3 regions of the Streptomyces sp. NPDC058000 genome follow, and region 2 is predicted to be linked to each of the others. Evidence: riboswitches for the same ligand, from Rfam matches in the RefSeq annotation. Region 2 holds a riboswitch; each other region holds the start of a gene.
What was found. Region 2 has a riboswitch for cobalamin ahead of ACFVT2_RS06410 (cobalamin biosynthesis protein). Riboswitches for the same ligand answer to the same signal wherever they lie in the genome.
Positions count from the first base shown of each region.

Region 1 (7,704 bases), on a different contig from region 2:
GTCGTTCCTCCTGCTTCCGGCAGGGGACGGTGTCCTTCCCCTGCATGACGACGATTTCGGCTTCCGAGAAGATCTCCGCGTCCACGCCGAAGACCTCTGTGTCCACGTCGAAGATCTCCGCGAGGCGCGGCAAGCACCGGCGCGGATCGGCGTGGGCGTAGAGGTCTTCGGTGCGGCCGGTCGTCGGGCCACCGCACACCTCCTCGACCTGGCCGTTCGCATGCCTGGACGGTGGCAAAAATAGCATTCGCGCCTTGCACGGGCTGCGCCGATCCGCAGCCCGGAGCGGTACGGATCCGGCAGGTTGGTCGTGGCCGTCATCTGGTGCCCACGGGCCAGGAGTTGCGGCACCGCGGGGCCCGGCACGTCACCCCGAACGCGTCGGTACCGTCCGGCGCGCCCGCCCCGGTCGCCACGACCGGGGCGGGCGCGGTGCCCACGGGCCGCGTACTACAGCTCCGTGCGCACCGTCCGGGCCGCGGCGACCAGGCTCGCAAGTGAGGCCCGGACCTCCGGCCAGTCGCGGGTCTTCAGGCCGCAGTCGGGGTTGACCCACAGGCGCTCGGCGGGGATGGCCCGCAGACCGGCGCGCAGCAGGTCCGCCGACTCCGCCGAGCTCGGTACGCGCGGGGAGTGGATGTCGTACACGCCGGGGCCGGCCTCGCGCGGGTAGCCGTGGGCGGCGAGCTCCCGGGCGACCTGCATGTGGGAGCGGGTGGCCTCCAGACTGATCACATCGGCATCGAGGTCGTCGATGGCCTGCACGATGTCACCGAACTCGGCGTAGCACATGTGGGTGTGGATCTGGGTGTCGGGGCGCACCCCGCCGGTGGTCAGCCGGAAGGCTTCGGTGGCCCACGCCAGATAGCCGGGGTGATCGGCGGCCCGCAGTGGCAGCGTCTCCCGGAGCGCGGGCTCGTCCACCTGGATGACCGATGTCCCGGCCGCCTCAAGGTCGGCGACCTCGTCGCGCAGCGCGAGCGCGACCTGGCGCGCGGTCTCGCCGAGCGGCTGGTCGTCGCGGACGAAGGACCAGGCGAGCATCGTGACGGGGCCGGTGAGCATGCCCTTGACCGGCCGCCCGGTCAGCGACTGGGCGTACGTCGTCCAGCGGACCGTCATCGGCTCGGGGCGGGAGATGTCACCGGCGAGGATCGGCGGGCGGACGTAGCGGGTGCCGTAGGACTGCACCCAGCCGTGCCGGGTGGCGAGATAGCCGGTGAGCTGTTCGGCGAAGTACTGGACCATGTCGTTGCGTTCGGCCTCACCGTGCACCAGGACGTCCAGCCCGGCCTTCTCCTGGAAGGAGATGACCTCCTGGATCTCGGCCTCGATGCGCGCCTCGTAGCCGGCGGTGTCGATCCGTCCGGCCCGCAGGTCGGCGCGCGCCGTGCGCAGTTCGCCGGTCTGCGGGAACGAGCCGATGGTGGTGGTCGGCAGCAGCGGCAGGCGGAGGTGACTGCGCTGGGCGGCGGTCCGCTCGGCGTACGGCTGGGAGCGACGGGCATCGGCCTCGGTGACGGCCGCGGCGCGGGCCCGTACGGTCCGGTCGTGGGTGATCGGGGAAGCGGCCCGGGACGCCAGATCGGCGCGGTTGGCCGAGAGTTCACTGGTGATGGCACCGGTGCCGCGCGCCAGGCCCTTGGCGAGGGTGACGACCTCGGCGGTCTTCTGCCGGGCGAAGGCGAGCCAGCGCCGGATCTGTGGTGCGATGTCCCGCTCGACCGCCGCGTCGAGGGGGACGTGCAGCAGGCTGCACGAGGCGGCCACGTCGACCCGATGGGCCAGGCCCAGCAGCGTGGCCAGCACGGACAGGGAGTTCTCCAGGTCGTTGACCCAGATGTTGCGGCCGTTGACGATGCCGGCGATCAGGCGCTTGCCGGGCAGACCGCCGACGGCGGCGAGCGCGTCCAGGTTGGCCGCGGCCGCCTCGGTGAAGTCCAACGCCAGCCCGTCGATCGGGGCCTTGGCCAGCACCGGCAGGGCGTCGCCCAGCCGGTCGAAGTAGGAGGCGACCAGCAACTTGGGCCGGTCGGTGTGGGCGCCGAGATCGCGGTAGGCCCGCGCGGCGGCGTTGAGTTCGGCCGGGGTGCGGTCCTGGACGAGGGCGGGCTCGTCGAGCTGTACCCACTCCGCGCCCGCCGCCCGCAGATCCGCGAGGACCTCCGCGTACACCGGCAGCAGCCGGTCGAGGAGGGTGAGCGGGTCGAAGCCGTCGGCCACACCGGGGGCGGGCTTGGCGAGGAGGAGGTAGGTGACCGGACCGACCAGGACCGGCCGCGCGGTCAGCCCCAGGGCGAGGGCCTCCGTGAATTCCGCGACCTGCCGGGTGGAGTCGGCCGTGAACACGGTGTCCGGGCTCAACTCCGGGACGAGATAGTGGTAGTTGGTGTCGAACCACTTGGTCATCTCCAGCGGTGCGACGTCCTGGGTACCGCGGGCCATCGCGAAGTACCCGTCGAGCGGATCGGCGGCGACGGCCGCGCGGTGACGCTCGGGAACCGCGCCGACCATGACGCTGGCGTCCAGGACGTGGTCGTAGTAGGAGAAGTCGCCGGTCGGGACTTCGTCGATGCCGGCGTCCGCCAGCTCCTGCCAATGGGTCCGGCGCAGTTCCGCGGCGGTGGCACGCAGGGCGTCGGCGGTGACGCGGCCCTTCCAGTAGCCCTCGACGGCCTGCTTCAACTCCCGGTGCTGTCCCTGCCGGGGGTAGCCGTACACGGTGGCCCGTGTGGTCACGGCTTTGGACTTGACGGTCACGGAGATCTCCTTCGCGAGATGAATCCCTGAGATCCCGGCAACGGGACGAGAGCGCGAAGGGGTGACGGACCCGGCGGAGCGCAGTCGCCCGACAGGGCGCGCTGGTCCGCCTGGTATGAACTCCCCCGGATTTCGTCCGGGGGCACCCCCCAGCCCGCCCTCGGGGTCACCGGGATGTCCGCGCACGAGTCCTTCGCGCACGGGCAGTTGGCAGGTCTTCGGACTCGCGGGCGCGTCTCGTGTCGTACGAGATTCCTAGTGGCCGTCGCTTCCCAGGCCCGGCCGGGCCCAGTGCGTATGACGGCGGTCGTTCCCACTCACCGCTGCGGGGCAGTCCCGGATTCCCACCGGGTTCCCTCTTGCGACGCCTCCCGCCTGGCGGACGGGGCGAACCAGCTGCACCGGTCAGCCTACGGTGCGCGCCAGCGGCGCGTCGGGTCCCGTCCATCATGCGGAAGGTGAGATGGGACAACCGGCTGACGCGTTTGTTCCGGGCCGAGGGTGGGAAAGGCCGTCCGCGCGCTTCTGCCCGGCCCGGTGGGTTCACGTCCGGTCGCGGCAGGCACTCAGCTGCTGATCAGGACGACAGCGGTCTCAGTGGTCGCAGTTGTTTCAGTCATCCCGGTGGTCCCGGTGCCCGTGATGGTCGCGGCAGTCCTCGAAATCCTGCCGGGGGCGTGCGACTCCCGGGGCGTCCATGGCCATGACGAGCGCCACGCACCGTGCCCGCTGCGCGCGCTCGACCATCTGGTCGCTGTCGGATGCGGCGTTGGCCAGGCTGGCGCAGCACACGGTGAGCAGGAGGGCGCCCGCCGCGAAGGGCAGGGTGCGGGGCGGGGGTGGGGGCGCCAGCAGGGCCTGCACCCGCTGGGGCACCGGCCCGCCGGTCGCGGCCAGCACGCCGGGCCGGGCGGCGGCGGAGGTGGCCAGGGCGGCTCGTCCGACGGCGCGGGCGACCACCGTGCGGCTGCCGACCCGGGCCGCCGCCGCTTCGTCGGCCCAGCGCTCCAGTACGAAGGCGCCGGCGTCGGCCATCGGGCGGAGCAGGGGATTGACGGCGGTGGTGAGCTGCCACACGACCTGGAAGAGGTAGTGCCGGCCGCGGAGGTGGGCCCGTTCGTGCGCCAGCAGGGCCGCGCACTCCTCGCCGCTGAGGCTGCGCAGCATGCCGCGGGACACCACGATCCGGCCGGGTGCGCCGGGCAGGGCGAAGGCCCGCGGGACCTCGTCGTCGAGCACGGTCAGTTCCGTGTCGCCGAGCATCCGGGCGCACTCCTGCCGGGCCCGAAGGACCTGGCGGACCTGCCGGACGGCGGCCACCCCCAGTGATACGGCGCTCCAGGCGAGGGCCGCGGCGCTGAGGGCCGCAACGGCGAGGGAGACCGGGTCCTCGGCGCGCAACGCGGTCACCGACCAGTGGCCCTCCCGGGCGACCTCGGGGATCTGCGCGAGGCCGGTGAACGCCAACAGGGCCAGCGATCCGAGCCAGCCGGTGGCCGTCACCAGCGCGGCGCAGGCCAGGGACCAGGCCGACGGTCGCGGAGGCAGCCGCCGGGCCGCACGGGGGGCGAGCACGGCGAGGACGAGGGTGATCAGGAGCGGGACGTACACACTGATCGTCACCGGCTCATCGCCCTTCGTCGGCGCGGTCGGCGTCGGGGCCGGCCAGCAGTCGGTGCAGCAACTGCTCGTCCTCTTGGGACAGTTCGGAGACGAAGCGGGTGAGCACCGCTTCCCGGTCCGAGCCGCGCTCCAGCAGGGTGCGCATCCGCTCGGCGGTGTGGGACGCCTCGTCCCGGGCCGGCGCGTAGGCGTAGCCGCGGCCCGCGCGGTGCCGGACCAGCATGCCCTTGTCGTACAGCCGCGTCAGGATCGTCAGCACGGTGGTGTAGGCCAGGTCGCCGGGTAGTCGCTCCATGGCCTGGCGGGCGGTCAGTGGTTGCTCGGCGCCCCAGAGGGCGGCCAGTACGCCGCTCTCCAGCTCGCCGCGGGCCCGCCTGCCGGATGCCTCGCCGTCGTCGTCGTGCTTCCGCTCGTGCACCGTTCATCGCCCTTCCCGTTCGGCGCCCCAGCCTACTCCGGGGCTACTACGGCTTGTAGAACGCGGGGATCCGGTTCGGGCGCGGAAACGCTCTCCGTGCGATCTCCTACATGTTGTACGAGTTGATCTACTACATGTTGTAGAGTTTCGCCGCCCCGCTCCGGCTGCACCGCGGAGCGCTCGGTCCCCTGCTCCTGCTGCGGAAGAACACACCATGCTCTACCTCGGAAGCACGGCACACCTGCGCGCGCTCGCGGCCGCCACCCTGCGCCCCCTACCAGCGCCGACGGCCACGACGACGCAGCGCGTCACGATCGTCTCCGCGAGCATCGGAGCAGGCCACGACGGCGCCGCCGCCGAACTGGCCCGCCGGCTCACCGCGGACGGCCTCACCGTGGACCGGTTCGACCTGCTCGACCTGCTGCCCGCCCGGATCGGCCGGCTGGTACGCGACGGCTACCACCGGATGCTCGTCCAGGCCCCCTGGGCCTACCAGCGCGTCTACCGCAGCACCCAGCGCGCCGGAGGCGGCGGCCCACTGGCCCGCGCCCTGCTCCGCACCGCCGAGGACCGCATGCTGCGGGCCCTGCCGCCGGACACCCGCGCGGTCGTCGCCACCTACCCGGGCGCCAGCCGGGTGCTGGGCAACCTCCGACTCGACGGCCGGTTGACCGTCCCCGTCCTCACCTACCTCACCGACTTCTCGGTGCACCCGCTGTGGGTGGCCGACGGCGTCGACGTCCACCTCGCGGCGCACCCGGTCCCCGCGGCCCAGGCACGGCAGGCCGGGGCGCCGGACGTCCGGGTGCGCGGACCGGTGACCGACCCCCGCTTCCGCCCCGCCGACGCACAGGCCCGCGCCGCGGCCCGCGCCCGCTTCGGACTGCCGGCGAACGCCCCGCTTGCACTGCTGGTCGCCGGCTCCTGGGGCGTCGGACCGGTGCGGCGGGTGGCCAGGGAACTGCGCGACTGCGGCGCCGCCGTACCGGTCGTGGTCTGCGGCCGCAACGAGTCACTGGCCGCACAGCTGCGCGCCGACGGAGTCGACCACGCCTTCGGCTGGGTGGACGACATGCCCGGACTGATGCACGCCGCCGACGTGCTCGTGCAGAACGCGGGCGGCCTGACCTCCTTGGAAGCGTTCGCCGCCGGCCTGCCGGTCGCGAGCTACCGCTGCATACCGGGCCACGGCCTGACCAACGCCGCCGCCCTGGAGGAAGCCGGCGTCGCCGCCTGGATCCGCGACCCCGCCGACCTCGCGGAGGTCCTCGGCGACCTGATCGACGGACCGCGCGGGCTCCTCCAGCGCGAGGCGGGCCTCGCCCTGTTCGCCGGGGCGCCGGACGGCCCCGCCGCCGAGATCGTCCGGGTCAGCCGAACGGTCGCCCGCCCCGCCGCCGTACCGGCCCCCAAGCGGCGTGCCAGGCAGGCCCTCCGACGACTCGTCACCACCGCCGTCGTGGCCTGCACCGTGTGGGCGGGCGCGATCGGCACCGCGGTCGCCACCACCCACGACGGCCCCCGCCTCATCCACGCCCTCGGCCACGAACTCGACTTCGACGACGCGGCCCACTTCCACACACCGGCAGGCCACCACCCGGAGGGGCACCGCTCATGACCCGCACCCGCCTGCTCCGCACCACCGCCTACGCCGTACTGCCCGCACTCGCCGCCGCCCACGCCGCACCCGTCGCCGCCACCTTCGGGCCGCTGCGCAACCGCGTCATGCCCCGCCTGGCCGGCCGGGGCAGCGCCGGCCACGTCGCCCTCACCTTCGACGACGGCCCCGACCCACGGTCCACCCCCTTCTTCCTGGAGACGCTGGCCGAACGCCGCGTGACCGCCACCTTCTTCCTCCTCGGCAACCAAGCCCACCGGAGCCCCGGCCTGGTGCGCGACATCGCCGCAGCCGGACACGAGATCGCGGTCCACGGCTGGCTCCACCGCCCGCTGCTCCTGCGCGGCCCCCGGGCCACCTACGACGACCTGGCCCGCGCCCGGGACCTGGTCGGCGACCTCACCGGCCGCGCCCCCGCACTCTTCCGGCCCCCGTACGGGGTGATGTCGACCGCCGCCCATCTGGCCGCCCGCCGCCTGCGCCTCACCCCGGTCCTGTGGACCTGCTGGGGCAAGGACTGGACCGCCTCGGCCACCCCGCAGTCGGTCCACCGAACGGTCACCCGCGACCTGCACGGCGGCGGCACGATCCTCCTGCACGACTCCGACTGCACCTCTGCCCCCGGTGCCTGGCGCTCCGCCCTCGGGGCCCTGCCCCGCATCCTCGACACCTGCGCACAACGGGGCTACGAGGTGGGCCGACTCCGCGACCACGGCTGGTCCTGACCGGACCGGCGGCCCGCTGCCCGCGGCGTTCCTCCTGCCCGTCGTACGCCAACTGCCTGGAATTCCGCCCCGGCCTGGCGGCTACCCTTGCGCCATGACGCTGCGCAAGTCCACCCCCGTGCGTGTTGACGCGATGCTTGAGGACCTCAAGACACTCGTCGAAACCGAGTCTCCCTCGCGCGATGTCGATGCCTTGAAGGCATCGGCCGAAGCCGTCGCCGCCGTCATCGAGCGCCGCCTCGGCGGGCGCGCCAACCTCGTCGAGAGCGCAGCCGGACCGCACGTCCACTGGTCGGCCGGCGGGGAGCCCACCGTGCTGATCCTCGGTCACCACGACACGGTGTTCCCGCTCGGCACCCTGGAACGCCGCCCGTTCACGGTCCGGGACGGGCAGGCGACCGGTCCCGGGGTCTTCGACATGCTCGGCGGACTGGTGCAGGCCATCCACGGTCTGGCGACGCTCGACGACCGGTCGGGCGTCGAGATCCTGGTGACCGCCGACGAAGAGGTCGGCTCCCACTCCTCGCGCGCACTCATCGAAGAACGAGCCCTGGCCTGCG
Region 1 is NZ_JBHVQS010000017.1:82,652-90,355, forward strand. It holds gene metE (5-methyltetrahydropteroyltriglutamate--homocysteine S-methyltransferase) at 451-2,760, opposite strand; cobalamin riboswitch at 2,952-3,172, opposite strand; gene ACFVT2_RS18995 (M56 family metallopeptidase) at 3,373-4,383, opposite strand; gene ACFVT2_RS19000 (BlaI/MecI/CopY family transcriptional regulator) at 4,388-4,801, opposite strand; gene ACFVT2_RS19005 (glycosyltransferase) at 5,016-6,419, shown strand; gene ACFVT2_RS19010 (polysaccharide deacetylase family protein) at 6,416-7,144, shown strand; gene ACFVT2_RS19015 (M20 family metallopeptidase) at 7,239-7,704, shown strand, end outside.
Region 1: another riboswitch for cobalamin. It lies ahead of metE (5-methyltetrahydropteroyltriglutamate--homocysteine S-methyltransferase); the one in region 2 lies ahead of ACFVT2_RS06410 (cobalamin biosynthesis protein).

Region 2 (7,704 bases):
CGTCGGGGCGTTCCTCTCCGTCGAGGTGGCCAAGACCATCTCCGGCGGCATCATCGACGAGAGTGCCGGCATCAGACCTGAAGTGATCTTCGCCGGTCTGGTCGGCGCCATCATCTGGAACCTCCTGACCTGGCTCGCCGGCCTTCCCTCCAGCTCCTCGCACGCCCTCTTCGGTGGTCTGATCGGCGCGACGCTGGTGTCCGTCGGCACCGGCGGCGTGCACGGCCAGGCCGTTGTGATGAAGGTCCTGATCCCGGCGGTGGCCGCGCCGTTCGTCGCGGGGCTCGCCGCGATGGCGGCGACCCGGCTCACCTACCGGCTGACCCGCGGCCGCGCCGAGGCCGACACCGCCAAGGGCTACCGCGCCGGGCAGATCGCCTCGGCGGCACTGGTCTCACTGGCCCACGGCACCAACGACGCACAGAAGACGATGGGCGTGATCACCCTCGCGCTGATCACCGGCGGGGTCATCGCCCCGCACTCCGACCCGCCGATGTGGGTGATCGCCTCCGCGGGCCTGGCCATCGCGCTCGGCACCTACCTGGGCGGCTGGCGGATCATCCGCACCATGGGCAAGGGCATCACCGACATCCGGCCGCCGCAGGGCTTCGCCGCCCAGACCGGCGCCGCGGCCACCATCCTGGCCTCCTCCCACCTCGGCTTCGCGCTCTCCACCACCCAGGTCTGCTCCGGCTCCGTGATGGGCTCCGGACTGGGCCGCAAGGGCGGCGTGGTGCGCTGGTCCACGGCCGGGCGGATGGTCGTGGCCTGGGGGCTCACCCTGCCGGCCGCCGGTCTGGTCTCCGCGGGCGCCGCGTTCCTCGCCGACCAGGGCACCTGGGGCGTGACCGCGGTCGCCGTCCTCGCACTGGCCGTCTGCGGCGGCATCTGGGCCGCCTCCCGGCGCAAGCCGATCGACCACACCAACGTCAACGAGGGTCCGGCGGCGGAGCCGGCCGGTGTCGTCACCGCGGCGCTGAAGACCGTCTCCCCTCCCCCGGCGGGCCCGATCGCCCCGGCGACCCCCGCCCCGGCAACCACCGAAGCGCCGGACGCCGCGGCGGCTCCCAACCAGCCCAACGCACCTGTCGTTCCCACCCAACCCATCCCAGCCGTTGCCCCCGCCCAACCCGCGTCAGCCACCTCCTGACGCCGACCGCCCTGACCTAAGGACTACGCAATGCACATCGACTGGGCAGCTCTCGGCCAGGTCTTCGGCGTCAGCCTCGTGGTGACGGTGGGGATCGTGGGCCTGTTCACCGTCGGGATCGCGGGGACCTCCCGCAAGCCGGCCGTGGACGGCGACGCGGGGGCCACGACGGCACCGGGCGCGGGGGCGCGCGCCGGGGCACTGGCGGCCTTCGCACTCTGCGCGGCCGCGGTGGCGTACGGGATCTACCTGATCGTCGCCGCCTGAGACCGACGCCGGCCCGGCCGGCAACGGGTGGGGCGTCCGGCGGGCGCGGCAGCAGCCGCGGCCCCCGGGCGCCCCGTCCGCGTTCTCGGGGCCTCGCGTCCGTGCGCCGGGGCGCCCTGTGGTGTTGGCCACAGGGTCGGCGGCGGGGCTGCATCGCAGGTCAAGGGCGAGTTGACGGACCCTCGCGGGCGTGGTGGACTGCCGGGGCCAATCGGCGACAGCAGAGGAAGTCCGGTGCGAATCCGGCGCGGTCCCGCCACTGTCACCGGGGAGTGCTCCTCCAGCGAGGGCCACGGCCCGTACGCACTCCGTACGGGCGGGAAGGCCGGGGGAGGCACCGATCCGGGAGCCAGGAGACTCTGGTCGCCGTCACGTCGAGCCAGGGCGAGGACCCTGAGTGAGGACAAACCACCATGCCTGGCTGCCCGTCGAGAGCTCCACTGCCCGCTGCCGCAGGGCCCCTTCGAGGGTGCACGGCGGCCTGATCCGATGCGCGGCGAACACGCGGGATATGCGTGCGGCGCGGCCCTCGGCTTCCTCGGTGACCTGATCGCGGCGGATCCACGGCGCGGCCATCCGGTGGCCGCGTTCGGCCGGGCCGCAGCCGCCGTCGAACGCCGACTGTGGCGCGACCACCGCGGCCACGGGGCGGCCCACACCGTGCTGTGCGCCGGCGGTGCGGCCGCCGGTGCCGCACTGCTGGAGCGCGCCGTACGGCACCACCCGGGCGCCCGGGCCGCGTTGACCGCGGCGACGGTGTGGGCGGTGCTGGGCGGCACGTCGCTCGGCCGGGAGGCACGGGCCGTCGGCGGTGCGCTGGCGGCGGGCGACCTGGACGCGGCCCGGGCGCGGCTGCCGCACCTGTGCGGGCGCGATCCGCAGGCGCTGGACGGGCCGCAGATGGCCCGGGCGGTGGTCGAGTCGGTCGCCGAGAACACCTCGGACGCGGTGGTCGGCGCCCTGGTGTGGGGCGCCGTCGGCGGAGTGCCCGGTCTGGTGGCGTTCCGGGCGGTGAACACCCTGGACGCGATGGTCGGTCACAAGTCGCCGCGCTACCGGCGGTTCGGCTGGGCCGCGGCCCGCCTCGACGACGTCGCCGGCTGGCCCGGCTCCCGACTGACCGCGGCACTGACCGTACTGGCGGGCCCGGACCGGCGCGGCGCGCTGCGGGCCTGGCGAGCGGACGGCGGGGCACACCCGAGCCCCAACGCGGGCCCGGTGGAGGCGTCGTTCGCGGGTGCCCTGGGCATCCGCCTGGGCGGCACCCTGGCGTACGGCGGGCGGGTGGAACACCGGCCCGTACTCAACGGCGGCGGGCGGCCGCCCGAGGTGCCCGACATCGAGCGGGCGGCACGGCTGTCCCGGCGGGTGAGCCTGCTGGCGCTGGGCGTCACGGTGGCGGGTCGGTTCGCGGCGGGCGCGGTACGGCGCCGCATCAAGGGAAGGGTGACCCGGTGAACGGGCGGAGGAAGACGGCCGGCGGGGCCGTGGGCGGCGGGCTGCTGGTGGCCGGGACGACGTCCGATGCGGGCAAGAGCGTGGTGACCGCCGGCATCTGTCGCTGGCTGGTGCGGCAGGGCGTCTCGGTGGCGCCGTTCAAGGCGCAGAACATGTCGCTGAATTCGTTCGTGACCCGGGAGGGCGCGGAGATCGGCCGGGCGCAGGCGATGCAGGCGGCCGCGGCCCGGGTGGAGCCGACCGCGCTGATGAACCCGGTGCTGCTCAAGCCCGGCAGCGACCGCAGCAGCCAGGTGGTGCTGCTGGGGAAGCCGGTGGGCGAGCTGAGTGCCCGTGGCTACCACGCGGGCCGGCAGGAGCAGTTGCTGGGCACGGTGACCGACTGCCTGGCGGAGCTGCGGCGCACCCACGACGCGGTGATCTGCGAGGGCGCCGGCAGCCCGGCCGAGATCAACCTGCGGCGGACCGACATCGTCAACATGGGCATCGCCCGGGCCGCGCGGATCCCGGTCGTGGTGGTCGGCGACATCGACCGCGGCGGCGTCTTCGCCTCGTTCTTCGGGACCACCGCGCTGCTGTCCGAGGAGGACCAGTCGCTGGTCGCCGGCTACCTCGTCAACAAGTTCCGCGGCGATGTGACGCTGCTGGAGCCGGGGTTGGAGATGCTGCGCGGGATCACCGGGCGGCGCACCTACGGTGTCCTGCCGTACGCGCACGGGCTGGGCATCGACGAGGAGGACGGGCTGAGTGTGTCGCTGCGCGGGGCGGTCCGCGAGTCGGTGGTGGCGCCGCCGGCCGGCGAGGACGTGCTGCGGGTCGCGGTGTGCGCGGTGCCGCTGATGTCCAACTTCACCGACGTGGACGCGCTGGCGGCCGAACCGGGCGTGGTGGTGCGGTTCGTGGACCGGCCCGAAGAGCTGGCCGACGCGGACCTGGTGGTGCTGCCGGGGACCCGCGGCACGGTCCGCGCGCTGGCGTGGCTGCGCGAGCGCGGACTGGCGGACGCGGTGGTCCGGCGGGCCGCGGAGGGCCGCCCGGTGCTGGGCATCTGCGGTGGCTTCCAGATGCTCGGCGAGCACATCGAGGACGAGGTCGAGTCGCGGGCGGGCGCGGTCGAGGGGCTGGGACTGCTGCCGGTCCGGGTCCGGTTCGCGGTGGAGAAGACCCTCACCCGGCCGTCCGGTCGGGCGCTGGGCGAGCCGGTGGAGGGGTACGAGATCCACCACGGCGTGGCCCAAGTGGCCGGCGGCGAGACGTTCTTCTCCGATGACCGGGGCAACGGCCTGGACGGCTGCCGGGTCGGCGCCGTGTGGGGCACGCACTGGCACGGCTCCCTGGAGAGCGACGGTTTCCGGCGGGCGTTCCTGCGGGAGGTGGCCCGGGCGGCCGGTCGCCGTTTCGTACCGGCGCCGGACACCCGCTTCGGGGCGCTGCGCGAGGAGCAGTTGGACCGGCTGGGCGATCTGATCGAGGAGCACGCGGACACCAAGGCGCTGCTGCGACTGATCGAGGAAGGGGTGCCGGAGGGGTTGCCGTTCATTCCTCCGGGGGCGCCATGAGGGCGGATGCAGGGGACACGACAGGAGCCGGCCGGCGACGTGAAGGACGACAGGGCATGACAACGACTCAGAACCCGACCCGGCAGTACCCGTTCACGGCGGTCGTCGGCATGGCCGACATGCGGCTGGGACTCCTGCTGAACGCGATCTCGCCCGCCATCGGCGGGGTGCTCGTCCGGGGTGAGAAGGGCACCGCGAAGTCGACGATGGTGCGCGGACTGGCGGAGTTGATGCCGGTCGTGGACGTCGTCGACGGCTGCCGGTTCTCCTGTGCACCGGCCGCGCCCGACCCCGGCTGTCCCGACGGGCCGCACGGCACGGTGGACGCCGGGCAGCGGCCGACGCGGATGGTCGAACTGCCGGTGGGGGCGTCCGAGGACCGGCTGGTCGGCGCGCTGGACATCGAACGGGCCCTGTCCGAGGGCGTGAAGGCGTTCGAACCGGGCCTGCTGGCCGATGCGCACCGGGGCGTCCTGTACGTGGACGAGGTCAATCTGCTCCATGACCACCTGGTGGACCTCCTGTTGGACGCCGCCGCCATGGGCGCCTCCTACGTGGAGCGCGAGGGCGTCTCCGTGCGCCACGCCGCCCGTTTCCTGCTCGTCGGGACGATGAACCCCGAAGAGGGCGAGCTGCGGCCGCAGTTGCTGGACCGGTTCGGGCTGACCGTGGAGGTCGCGGCGTCCCGGGATCCGGAGCAGCGGGTCGAGGTGGTCCGGCGCCGGCTGGCGTACGACGACGATCCGGCGGGCTTCGCGGCGCGCTGGGGGGACGAGGAGCGGCAGCTGCGGGAACGGATCGGGCTGGCGCGGGAGTTGCTGCCGTCGGTGCGGCTCGGCGACGCGGCGCTGCGGCAGATCGCGGCGACCTGCGCGGCGTTCGAGGTGGACGGGATGCGGGCGGACATCGTGATGGCCCGCACGGCGACCGCGCTGGCGGCGTGGGCGGGGCGGACCGAGGTGCAGCCGGAGGACGTCCGGCAGGCGGCGCTGCTGGCGCTGCCGCACCGGCGGCGGCGCAATCCGTTCGACGCGCCGGGGCTCGACGAGGACAAGCTCGACCAGGTGCTGGAGGAGTCCGCCGGCACGGACGGCGACGACGACCCGGAGCCGGAGGGGCCGGACGGGGGTCCGGACGGCCCTGGCGGGGGTCCGGACGGGGGGCCCGGCGGGCTGCCGCCGCAGGACGGCGGGGACCGGGAGCAGCCGGCGGACGCCCCGCACCCGGACGTGCCGCGGCAGCAGGAGCCGGAGCGGCCGGCGCCGTCCGAGAGCCCGGAGCGGGCGCCGGAGGGCGAGCCGGCGGCGTCCGGGCCGGGCCGGGAGCAGGCCGCGGTGGGCGCCACCGAGCCGTTCCGGACGCGGCGGCTGGACGTGCCGGGGCTGGGCGAGGGCGCGGACGGCCGCCGGTCCCGGGCGCGTACCGCGCACGGCCGGACGACCGGGGCGCGGCGCCCCCGAGGGGCCCTGGGCAAGCTGCACCTGGCGGCGACCGTGCAGGCGGCGGCGCCGCACCAGTGGGCCCGCGGGCGGTGCGGGCCGGGCCTGGTGGTGCGCCGGGACGACCTGCGGGAGGCGGTGCGCGAGGGGCGCGAGGGCAACCTCGTGCTGTTCGTGGTGGACGCGTCCGGGTCGATGGCGGCCCGGAAGCGGATGGGCGCCGTCAAGGGGGCGGTGCTGTCGCTGCTGCTCGACGCGTACCAGCGGCGGGACAAGATCGGGATGATCACCTTCCGGGGTTCCGGCGCCGAGTTGGCGCTGCCGCCGACGTCCTCCGTCGAGGCGGGCGCGGCGCGGTTGGCGCAGCTGCCGACGGGTGGCCGGACGCCGCTGGCGGAGGGGCTGCTGCGGGCCCACGAGGTGCTGCGGGTGGAGCGGATGCGGGACCCGTCCCGTCGGCCGCTGCTGGTGGTGGTCACCGACGGCCGGGCCACGGGCGGCTCGCAGCCGGTGGGGCGGGCGCACCGGGCGGCGCGGTTGCTGGCCGCCGGGGGCACCGCGTCGGTGGTGGTGGACTGCGAGGCGGGTCCGGTCCGGCTGGGGCTGGCCGGGGAGCTGGCCCGGGAGTTGGGCGGTACCGCCGTCACCCTCGACGAACTGCGCGCGGACAGCGTCTCCGCGCTCGTACGGACCGTGCAGGGCAGGCCCGGTCGCGGCGGCGGCGGTGCCGGCCCGGACCGGGATCACGATCACGTCAACAGGGAGAAGGTCGCGTAATGCCACAGGGACAGCCCTCCGTCGTACCGGAGGACGGGCTCACCACCCGCCAGCGCCGCAACCGCCCGCTGGTCCTGGTCCACACGGGCCAGGGCAAGGGCAAGTCCACCGCCGCCTTCGGGCTGGCGCTGCGGGCCTGGAACCAGGGCTGGCCGGTCGGGGTGTTCCAGTTCGTGAAGTCGGCGAAGTGGAAGGTCGGCGAGGAGCGGGCGCTCACGGTGCTGGGCGCCACCGGGGAGGGCGGCACCGTCGCCTGGCACAAGATGGGCGAGGGCTGGTCCTGGGTGCAGCGCGACTCCCAGTTCAGCAACGAGGAGGCGGCCCGGGAGGGCTGGGAGCAGATCAAGCGGGACCTGGCCGCGGAGACCTACAAGCTGCTGGTGCTGGACGAGTTCGCCTACCCGCTGAAGTGGGGGTGGGTGGACGTCGAGGAGGTGGTGGCGGTGCTGCGGGACCGTCCCGGGACGCAGCACGTCGTCATCACCGGGCGGGACGCGCCCGAGGCGCTGCGGGACTTCGCGGACCTGGTGACGGACATGACGAAGGTCAAGCACCCGATGGACGCGGGGCAGAAGGGCCAGCGGGGCATCGAATGGTGAGCACGTCATGAGCGGCGGCGCCGTCCCCCGGCTGGTGATCGCCGCGCCGTCGTCGGGCGCCGGGAAGACGACGGTGGCCACCGGTCTGATGGCGGCGTTCGCCGAGGCGGGTCTTGTGGTGTCGCCGCACAAGGTGGGGCCCGACTACATCGATCCGGGCTACCACTCGCTGGCCACCGGCCGGCCCGGCCGCAATCTGGACGCCTATCTGTGCGGCCCGGAGCGGATCGCGCCGCTGTTCCTGCACGGGGCGGCGGGCGCGGACCTGGCGCTGGTCGAGGGCGTGATGGGCCTGTTCGACGGGGCGTCCGGGATGGGTGAGCTGTCCTCGACCGCGCAGGTGGCGAAGGTGCTGCGGGCGCCGGTCGTGCTGGTGGTGGACGCCTCGTCGCAGTCCCGGTCGGTGGCGGCGCTGGTGCACGGCTTCGCGTCGTGGGACCCGGAGGTGCGGCTGG
Region 2 is NZ_JBHVQS010000004.1:59,849-67,552, forward strand. It holds gene ACFVT2_RS06400 (anion permease) at 1-1,150, shown strand, start outside; gene ACFVT2_RS06405 (hypothetical protein) at 1,181-1,417, shown strand; cobalamin riboswitch at 1,640-1,777, shown strand; gene ACFVT2_RS06410 (cobalamin biosynthesis protein) at 1,907-2,875, shown strand; gene ACFVT2_RS06415 (cobyric acid synthase) at 2,872-4,434, shown strand; gene ACFVT2_RS06420 (putative cobaltochelatase) at 4,491-6,650, shown strand; gene cobO (cob(I)yrinic acid a,c-diamide adenosyltransferase) at 6,650-7,249, shown strand; gene ACFVT2_RS06430 (cobyrinate a,c-diamide synthase) at 7,257-7,704, shown strand, end outside.

Region 3 (7,704 bases), on a different contig from region 2:
TCCTCGACCGGCTCGACATCGCCCCCCGCCACCCGCGCGCCCGGGACACCTCCGACCCGCTGCACGTGGCCCGCGCCGCGGAGGTCACGTCCTTGTGGCGGCTGGGCGCGGCGGCTTAGCGGCGTAGTGGAGTAGCGGCCTAGTGGAGTAGCGGCGTAGCGAAGCAGAGGCCGGGGTCCGGGGCTCGGGTCCCGACTCGGGCCGTGGCGTCACGCCGACCTGCCGCACGGGGCGCGTCGGACGGGGCGCATCGGACCGGGCGCGTCGGACCGACCGTGTCAGACCGGCCGCGTCGGATCGACCGTGTCGGACCGGTCCTACGGCCGCAGTCCGGCGCACGCGGTGCGCACATAGCGGCGCCAGTCCCCGGCGTCGTTCCGGATCACCGCGGCCAGCCCGCACACCGCCATCACCACGTCCGTGACCTCGGCGTCGGCCCGGACCGTGCCCTCCTCCTTGCCGCGGGCCAGGAGTTGGGCGGCGACCTCCTCGGCGCGCTCCCGCCCCTCCCCGCCCGGCTCGGTGGAGCCGAACGCCGCCTCGATGGCCGCGGACAGCCCGCGCTCGGCGTCGAGCACCTCCCCGATGTGCGTGAGGTAGGCGGTCAGCCCCTCGGTCGCGGTCGGGCAGGCCAGAGCGCGGCCGCGCCCGAACTCCACGATCTCCGCCTGCCGTTGCTCCCCGACGGCGGCGATCAGGGCGGCCCGGTTGGGGAAGTGCCGGTAGACCGTCCCGACCCCGACGCCCGCGGCACGGGCGATCTCGGGCATCTGCGCCTCGTCGCCGCGCGCCCGGAACACCTCCCGGGCGGCGTCCAGCACACGGCCGCGATTGCGTTCGGCGTCGGCCCGCGGCCGGCGCTGTGGGGCGGAAGGGGTGGGGGAGGGGGACACACCGCCGATGCTACTGGCCGCACACCGGGCGGAATCGGACGCCGCCCGCCGGGCCACCCCGACCGCCCGGCGGGCACCCCTGCCCATCAGGCACGATGGTCCCATCATGAACCTCGACGACCTCGTGGCCCGTGCCCGCCGGCTCGCCGCTTCCGCGACGCCCGGCCGGCGCCGGCTGCTCGGCATAGCCGGGCCGCCGGGCGCCGGAAAGTCCACCCTCGCCGCCCGGCTGGCGGCGGAGCTGACCGGCCAGGCCGCGCTCGTCCCGATGGACGGCTTCCACCTCGCCGAGGCGGAGTTGCGCCGCCTGGGCCGTAAGGAGCGCAAGGGCGCGCCGGACACCTTCGACCCCGCCGGCTACGCGGCCCTGCTGGCCCGTCTGCGCTCCCCCGAACCCGGCACGCCCGTCTACGCGCCGGCCTTCGACCGCCGCATCGAGGAGCCGGTCGCCGGCAGCATCCCGGTGGCGCCGCACATCCCGCTCGTCATCACCGAGGGCAACTACCTCCTGCTGCACTCCGACCCCTGGGCACGGATCCGCGAACTCCTCGACGAGGCGTGGTACATGGACCTGGACGCCCAGGAACGGGTACGGCGACTGATCGACCGGCACGAGCGGTTCGGCCGCCTGCGGGTCGATGCCGAGGACTTCGTCCGCACCTCCGACGAGGCCAACGCCCGCCTCGTGGCGGCCACCCGCCCCCGGGCCGACCTCGTCGTCTCCTTCACCGCCGACGAGGCCCCCTCCCCACTGGACGACTGACCCCGCCCCCCTGCCCCTTCCCATCCCTTCCCATCCCTCCCCGCCCCGCCTCGCGGCGGTTCCCCCTCACCCCTCCCTACCGAGTATCAACACCCCTTCCAAAACGACATCATGAATGTCACTATGACAGCGTGAGTGTCATCAAGGGGATGTGGACGGGGACACGGAGGGGGATATGAACGGGGATGCAGAGGGGGACCTGGGCGGGGACATGGGCAGTGGCATGGAGGGGGACACGGGCGGGGGCATCGACAGGGACATCGACGGGGATGCAGCGGCCGCCGAAGAGCTGCTGTACGACGTCATCCGGCGACTGCGGCCGCTGCACCGGACGATCGTGCGCGCGACGGAGCGCGAGCTCGAAGGCACCGGCCTGACCGCCGGCGAGCGCACCCTGCTCGACGCACTGCGCGCCCACGGCCCGCGCACCGTCCCGCAGTTGGCGCGCTCCCTGGACCTGGACCGGCAGCCGGTGCAGCGCTGGGTGAACCACGCGGCGGAGCTGGGCCTGGTCGTGACGGCCCCCAATCCCGCGCACCGCCGCTCCTCGCTGATCCGACTCACCGACGAGGGCACGGCGGTGGTGCACGGGATCCGGGCAGCCGAGGCGGCGGAGCTCCGGCGCAGTCTGACCGACCTGTCGACCGGGGAGGTCCGTACGGCACTGCGGGTCCTGGATCGGCTAGGTGAGGAATTCCGGCACTTGGCGGACGGCTCGCGCGTTCCCCCGGAGGAAAGCGGCAATCCCGAAAAGCGGGACGCCGCCCACCCGGACGCCGCACAGGACGCGATATCGCCCGCAATCGGGCACCGGCCACCGGCGCCCGCCCGTCCGACCGACCGCCCGACGCGCACAGAACGGCCCGCAGAATGACGCACGACTTCCAGGCCTGGTCCGAGATCGACAACGACACCGTTCCGGTCGACGACGGCGAGCTGTTCTACGAGACGGCCGGCTCGGGGCCCGCGGTGATACTGCTGCACGACGGGATGCTCGACCAGCACATGTGGGACGAGCAGTTCGCCTGGCTGGTCAACTCCGGCCTGCGGGTGGTCCGTTACGACGCGCGCGGTCACGGCCTCTCCTCCACGGTGACCGGTGACTGGGCCAACCACGACGACCTGGCGACCCTGCTGGACGCGCTCGACATACCGCGCGCCGTCCTCGTCGGCCTCTCGCACGGCGCCCGGGTCGCACTGGACACCGCCCTCGCCCACCCTGCCCGGGTCACGGCCCTCTTCCTCGCCTCCCCCGGAATCAGCGGCCGCGCCTTCACCGACCCCTTCCTCCTGGAGCACATCCGGGAGCAGGTCGCCGCGATCGGCGAACCGGACGGCGCCGAGCGCTATGTGGAGCACTTCCTGCGGATGTGGGTGGACGGTCCGCACCGCGCGCCGTCCGCCGTGCACCCCGGCTTCCGGGAGCGGATGCGCGCCTCCGCGTCCGCCAATGTCGAGGTGCACGCCGACGACGCGGGCCCGGGCATGCCCCTGGAGGTCGGCGCCTTCGACCGCCTGGGCGAGATCCGGGTGCCGACCACCGTCCTCGACGGCGACCTCGACTCCTCCGACATCTCCGCGAACGCCCATGCCATAGCGCTGCACGTCCCCGGCGCCCGCCGCATACGCGTGCCGGCCGCGGGCCACATGGTCAATCTGGAGAACACCCCGCTCTTCGACCAGGAGTTGCACAGCTTCCTGTCGTCCCTGGCCCTCTGACCCGAGCCGCCCGGCGCCCGGTCGCCGCCTGCACCGGGCACCGTGCGTGGCCGGTTCTCGCCGGTGCCCGCTAGAGTGACCGGGCCGTGGTGTTCGGGAAGACCGGTGCTGGACCTCGTGTCCCAAGCCGGCGCGGCCCTCGCCACTGTGATCGGGGAGTTTCCACCCCTCTCCGTACGCGCCGAGCGCGCGTACGGCGCCACTGACCGCAGCCTGCGGCCGGGAAGGCGGGGTGGACGCGTGCACCCGTAAGCCAGGAGACCGGCCACGGCATCTCACGAAGTGATCCACGAGGTGCTGGAGCGTGATGGCCGGATGGCCCTGTCCACTGATTCCCCGAGCAATTCCCCTTCTCCCCGCAATTCCTCCCTTATCGGCATACCCGGCTCCACCGGGTCGTTCCGCTGGCAGCGCCGTGACACCGTGCGCACGGCGGGCCTGATGGCCGTGATCGCCGCGCTGCACGTCGTCGCCTTCGGCGTGCTGTTCCTGCTGGTCGTGCCGGGCCACTACACGGTCGGCAGCCAGGTGTTCGGCGCCGGACTCGGCATCACCGCATACACCCTGGGCATGCGGCACGCCTTCGACGCCGACCACATCGCGGCGATCGACAACACCACCCGCAAGCTGATGGCCGACGGCAAACGCCCGGTCTCGGTGGGCTTCTGGTTCGCCCTCGGCCACTCCAGCGTGGTCGTCGTGATGGCCGCGCTGGTGGCGGGCGGCGCCCAGCTCGCCGGCGCGCTGATGAACGACAACTCCCGTACGCACCAGACGCTCGGCCTCGTCGGCACGACCGTCTCCGGCACCTTCCTCTACCTCATCGCCGCCCTCAACCTGGTCGCCCTGATCGGCATCCTGAAGGTGTTCCGGGCGATGCGGGCGGGCTCGTACGACGAGCAGGAGCTGGAGGCGCACCTCGATTCCCGGGGCTTCATGAACCGGATCCTCGGCCGGCTCACCAAGTCCATCAGCCGCCCCGGCCAGATGTACCCCCTGGGCTTCCTCTTCGGAGTCGGCTTCGACACCGCGACCGAGGTGACGCTGATGGTGATGGCGGGCAGCGGCGCCGCGGCGGGCCTGCCCTGGTACGCGGTCCTGTGCCTGCCGCTGCTGTTCGCCGCCGGGATGAGCCTGTTCGACACCCTCGACGGCACCTTCATGAACTTCGCGTACCAGTGGGCGTTCGCCAACCCGGTGCGCAAGGTCTACTACAACCTCACCATCACCGGGCTGTCGATCGCGGTCGCGTTCCTCATCGGCACCATCGAGCTGGTGACCGTCCTGCACGACAAGCTCGGTCTCGACGACCCGCTGACGGCCGGGATCTCCGCCCTCAACCTGGACAACGTGGGCTTCATCATCGTCGGCGTGTTCGTCGTGGTGTGGGCGGCGGCACTGGCGTACTGGCGACTGGGCGGCGTCGAGAAGCGCTGGGCCGCCCGGACCCAGGAGGCACCCTCCGCCCAGGGCACCGTCCCGGCCCCCCGCGCGGAGGGAACCGACACCCCCTAGAGACACCCCCACACACGCCTGCGGCCCTCCCCACCACCCGGTGGGGAGGGCCGCAGCACGCGAACAGGTCACGCCGGGGCGGCGCCTCAGGTGGCCGAGCCGGCCGCCGCACCCGTCAGCAGGTCCGGGCCCCAACGCTCCAGCGCCGCCGCCAGGTCGAGCGGCCGCAGCCGGTCCGGCTCGTCCGCCCCCGGCCAGTCCTCCTGGGGCACCCGCCACATCACCTCGAACTCGTTCCCGTCCGGGTCCCGGGCGTAGAGCGACTTGGAGACCAGGTGGTCGGTGGCGCCGACCAGCGCGCCCCGCTCCCGCAGCTGCGCCGCGATCGCCGAGAGGTCGCCGAGCGTCCCGACCTCCCAGGCCAGGTGGTAGAGCCCGATCCGGCCGCTCTCCGGCCCGGGCGCGTCCGACCCCACCGCGAACAGCCCCAGGTCGTGGTCGTTGTCCGAACCGGGCGCGCTCAGGAAGGCCGCCCGCCCCGGAATCTCCACGTCCACCGTGAACCCCAACACCTCGGTGTAGAACGCCACCGACCGTGCCACCTCACGGATGTACAACACCGCATGATTGAGCCGCCGTACGGACATCAAAGCCTCCCGTCTTCCCTCACGTCGTCGCCCGGCCGTTGCCTGGCCGGCCCTCTGACCGATTCCCGGGCCAATTCCCGGGCCGATTCCCCGGTCGTTCCTCTGACCGACTCCACGGCCGATTCCCGGTCGTTTCTCTGAGGCCGCCGCGCCGGGGTCGCGTCCGCGCCCCTCCGGACTCACTTCCGGAGCAGCAGCACGATCGCCGCGAGCACCGCGCTCAGAACCAGCGCGGCCGCCCCGTACACCAACCGGTGGGCACGCAACCCGGGCAGGAAGCGGTCGACGGCGTAGCGGCCGGGCCCGGTCAGCGCCAGCGCGGCCGCCCCGGTGACGATCAGCAGCTCGTACTCCACGCCCTGGGGCGCGAAGAAACCGCCGCCCCACTTCACCGCCAGCGCATTGATCATCGCGCCGACCACGGCCGCGCCGGCGAGCGGCGTCAGCAGCCCAAGCACCAGCCCGAGCCCGCCCAGCGTCTCGGTGAGCCCGGCGAACAGGGCCATCACCTTGCCCGACGGATAGCCACTCGCCTCGAAGAACTTCCCGGTGCCGTCCAGGCCCGGACCGCCGAACCAGCCGAACAGCTTCTGGCCGCCGTGTGCCGCCATGGTCAGTCCGAGGACCAGCCGCAGCAGAAGCAGGCCGACGTCATAGCCGTGCAGAGAAGGGGCGAACCGCACCGCGGCACCGGCGCGATCGGCTCCGAACGTGCTGTGGGGGGTTGTCATGACAAACGCTCATTCCCTCTGAACCGCGTGCCGGACCGACTGCACCGCGTGGCGAACCGGCCGGTCAGGCCACCGGTTGATCACTCCTGAACCATTTACTTGAAAGTTCAAGTCAACACCCACCATACACATCACCCCGGAAACACCAAAGACCCCCAATCACCATCGATCGGGGGCCACCCCAGCCAGCACCGCCCGCCCGCCCGGAGGTACGGAGGCACGGAGCTACGGAGCCACGGACGGCTACTGCCGCCACCGCTCCCGGCGCCGCCGGACGCAGTCAAGATCGATCACGCGCTGCGGATGGACACGGAGTACGCCACACACCCCGCCGGCCCGCACCACGGCGCCCGACGCTCTCGCCGTCGCCCGTACCGGCCGCGGTCGGACGCTCGGGCACACCGAGCCCACAACAACCCGTCCGGCGCGGGCGAGTTGGCCGGTTTGACGCGTTGGTCGACTGGGCGGGTTGGTCGACTCGGCGATGGGTCGGCTGGGCGACTGGGCGACTGATCCCGCATGGCCAATCAGGCCGTCTTGCGCGGTCCCACGTTCCGTGGTGACCTCGATACGGATGATCGGCTTCGGGGGGAGCGCCGTGGACGAACTGGTGGTCAAGCGTTGGCGGAAGGGCGGCAAGGACCGGCTCTACGTGAATCGCCCCGGCCCTAAGGGCGAGGCCGTTGCCTGGTACGACTGCATCACCGGTGAGCTGAACGTACTCGTCGAAGAGCTGCGGGAGGCCGCCTCGACGAAGATCACGGAGTGGCTTCGACACCAGGACGGTTCGGGACGCCACAAGAACACCCACCCGACCGCGCCGAACCCACCGAACCCACCACAAGCCTCTCCCCCACCGGCCCGTCAGGCCCCACCGACCCCACCAACCCCTCAGACCCCACCAACCCGTCAGGCCCCTCAGTCTCCGCAGGCGATGGCCGTTCCGCCGCTTCCCACGCTGACTCCGGGCGACGATCTGGCAGCGAACCGCCCGGGTGCCGCCCTCCAAGAGATGGCCCGCGCCGCGGAGTTGGAGCACAGCAAGCTCGTCCGCATCGCCTCTCGCCTGACGCGGGGGACCCTCGTCCCCGAACGCATCCGGAGCGGCCTCGCGGGCGAGTTGGCCGTTGGGACCGCCCTTGAGCGGCTGGCTCCGGCCGGTTGGCGCATCCTGCACGGGATCAAGTGGCCGCGGGGAAGCGACATCGACCACCTGGCCATCGGCCCGTCGGGCGTCTTCACCGTCAACGCCAAACACCACGCAGGCGCGAGCGTGTGGGTCGGCGACGTGATGCTGCGGGTCAACGGCGGCAGCACGGACTACCTGCGCAACAGCACGTCCGAAGCGACGAGGACCGCGGAACTGCTTCGCCACTGGTGCGGGCGGGACGTGCCCGTTCAGCCAGTCATCGGGGTCGTGGGCGCACGGTCAATCAAGATCGACGCACACGATCCGCGCGTACTGGTGATTGACGGCGCCGCCATCGATCACACCT
Region 3 is NZ_JBHVQS010000046.1:23,083-30,786, reverse strand. It holds gene ACFVT2_RS31890 (methyltransferase) at 1-119, shown strand, start outside; gene ACFVT2_RS31885 (TetR/AcrR family transcriptional regulator) at 318-893, opposite strand; gene ACFVT2_RS31880 (nucleoside/nucleotide kinase family protein) at 1,000-1,656, shown strand; gene ACFVT2_RS31875 (MarR family winged helix-turn-helix transcriptional regulator) at 1,832-2,530, shown strand; gene ACFVT2_RS31870 (alpha/beta fold hydrolase) at 2,527-3,375, shown strand; cobalamin riboswitch at 3,446-3,660, shown strand; gene ACFVT2_RS31865 (HoxN/HupN/NixA family nickel/cobalt transporter) at 3,691-4,890, shown strand; gene ACFVT2_RS31860 (VOC family protein) at 4,977-5,477, opposite strand; gene ACFVT2_RS31855 (DoxX family protein) at 5,657-6,208, opposite strand; gene ACFVT2_RS31850 (nuclease-related domain-containing protein) at 6,678-7,704, shown strand, end outside.
Region 3: another riboswitch for cobalamin. It lies ahead of ACFVT2_RS31865 (HoxN/HupN/NixA family nickel/cobalt transporter); the one in region 2 lies ahead of ACFVT2_RS06410 (cobalamin biosynthesis protein).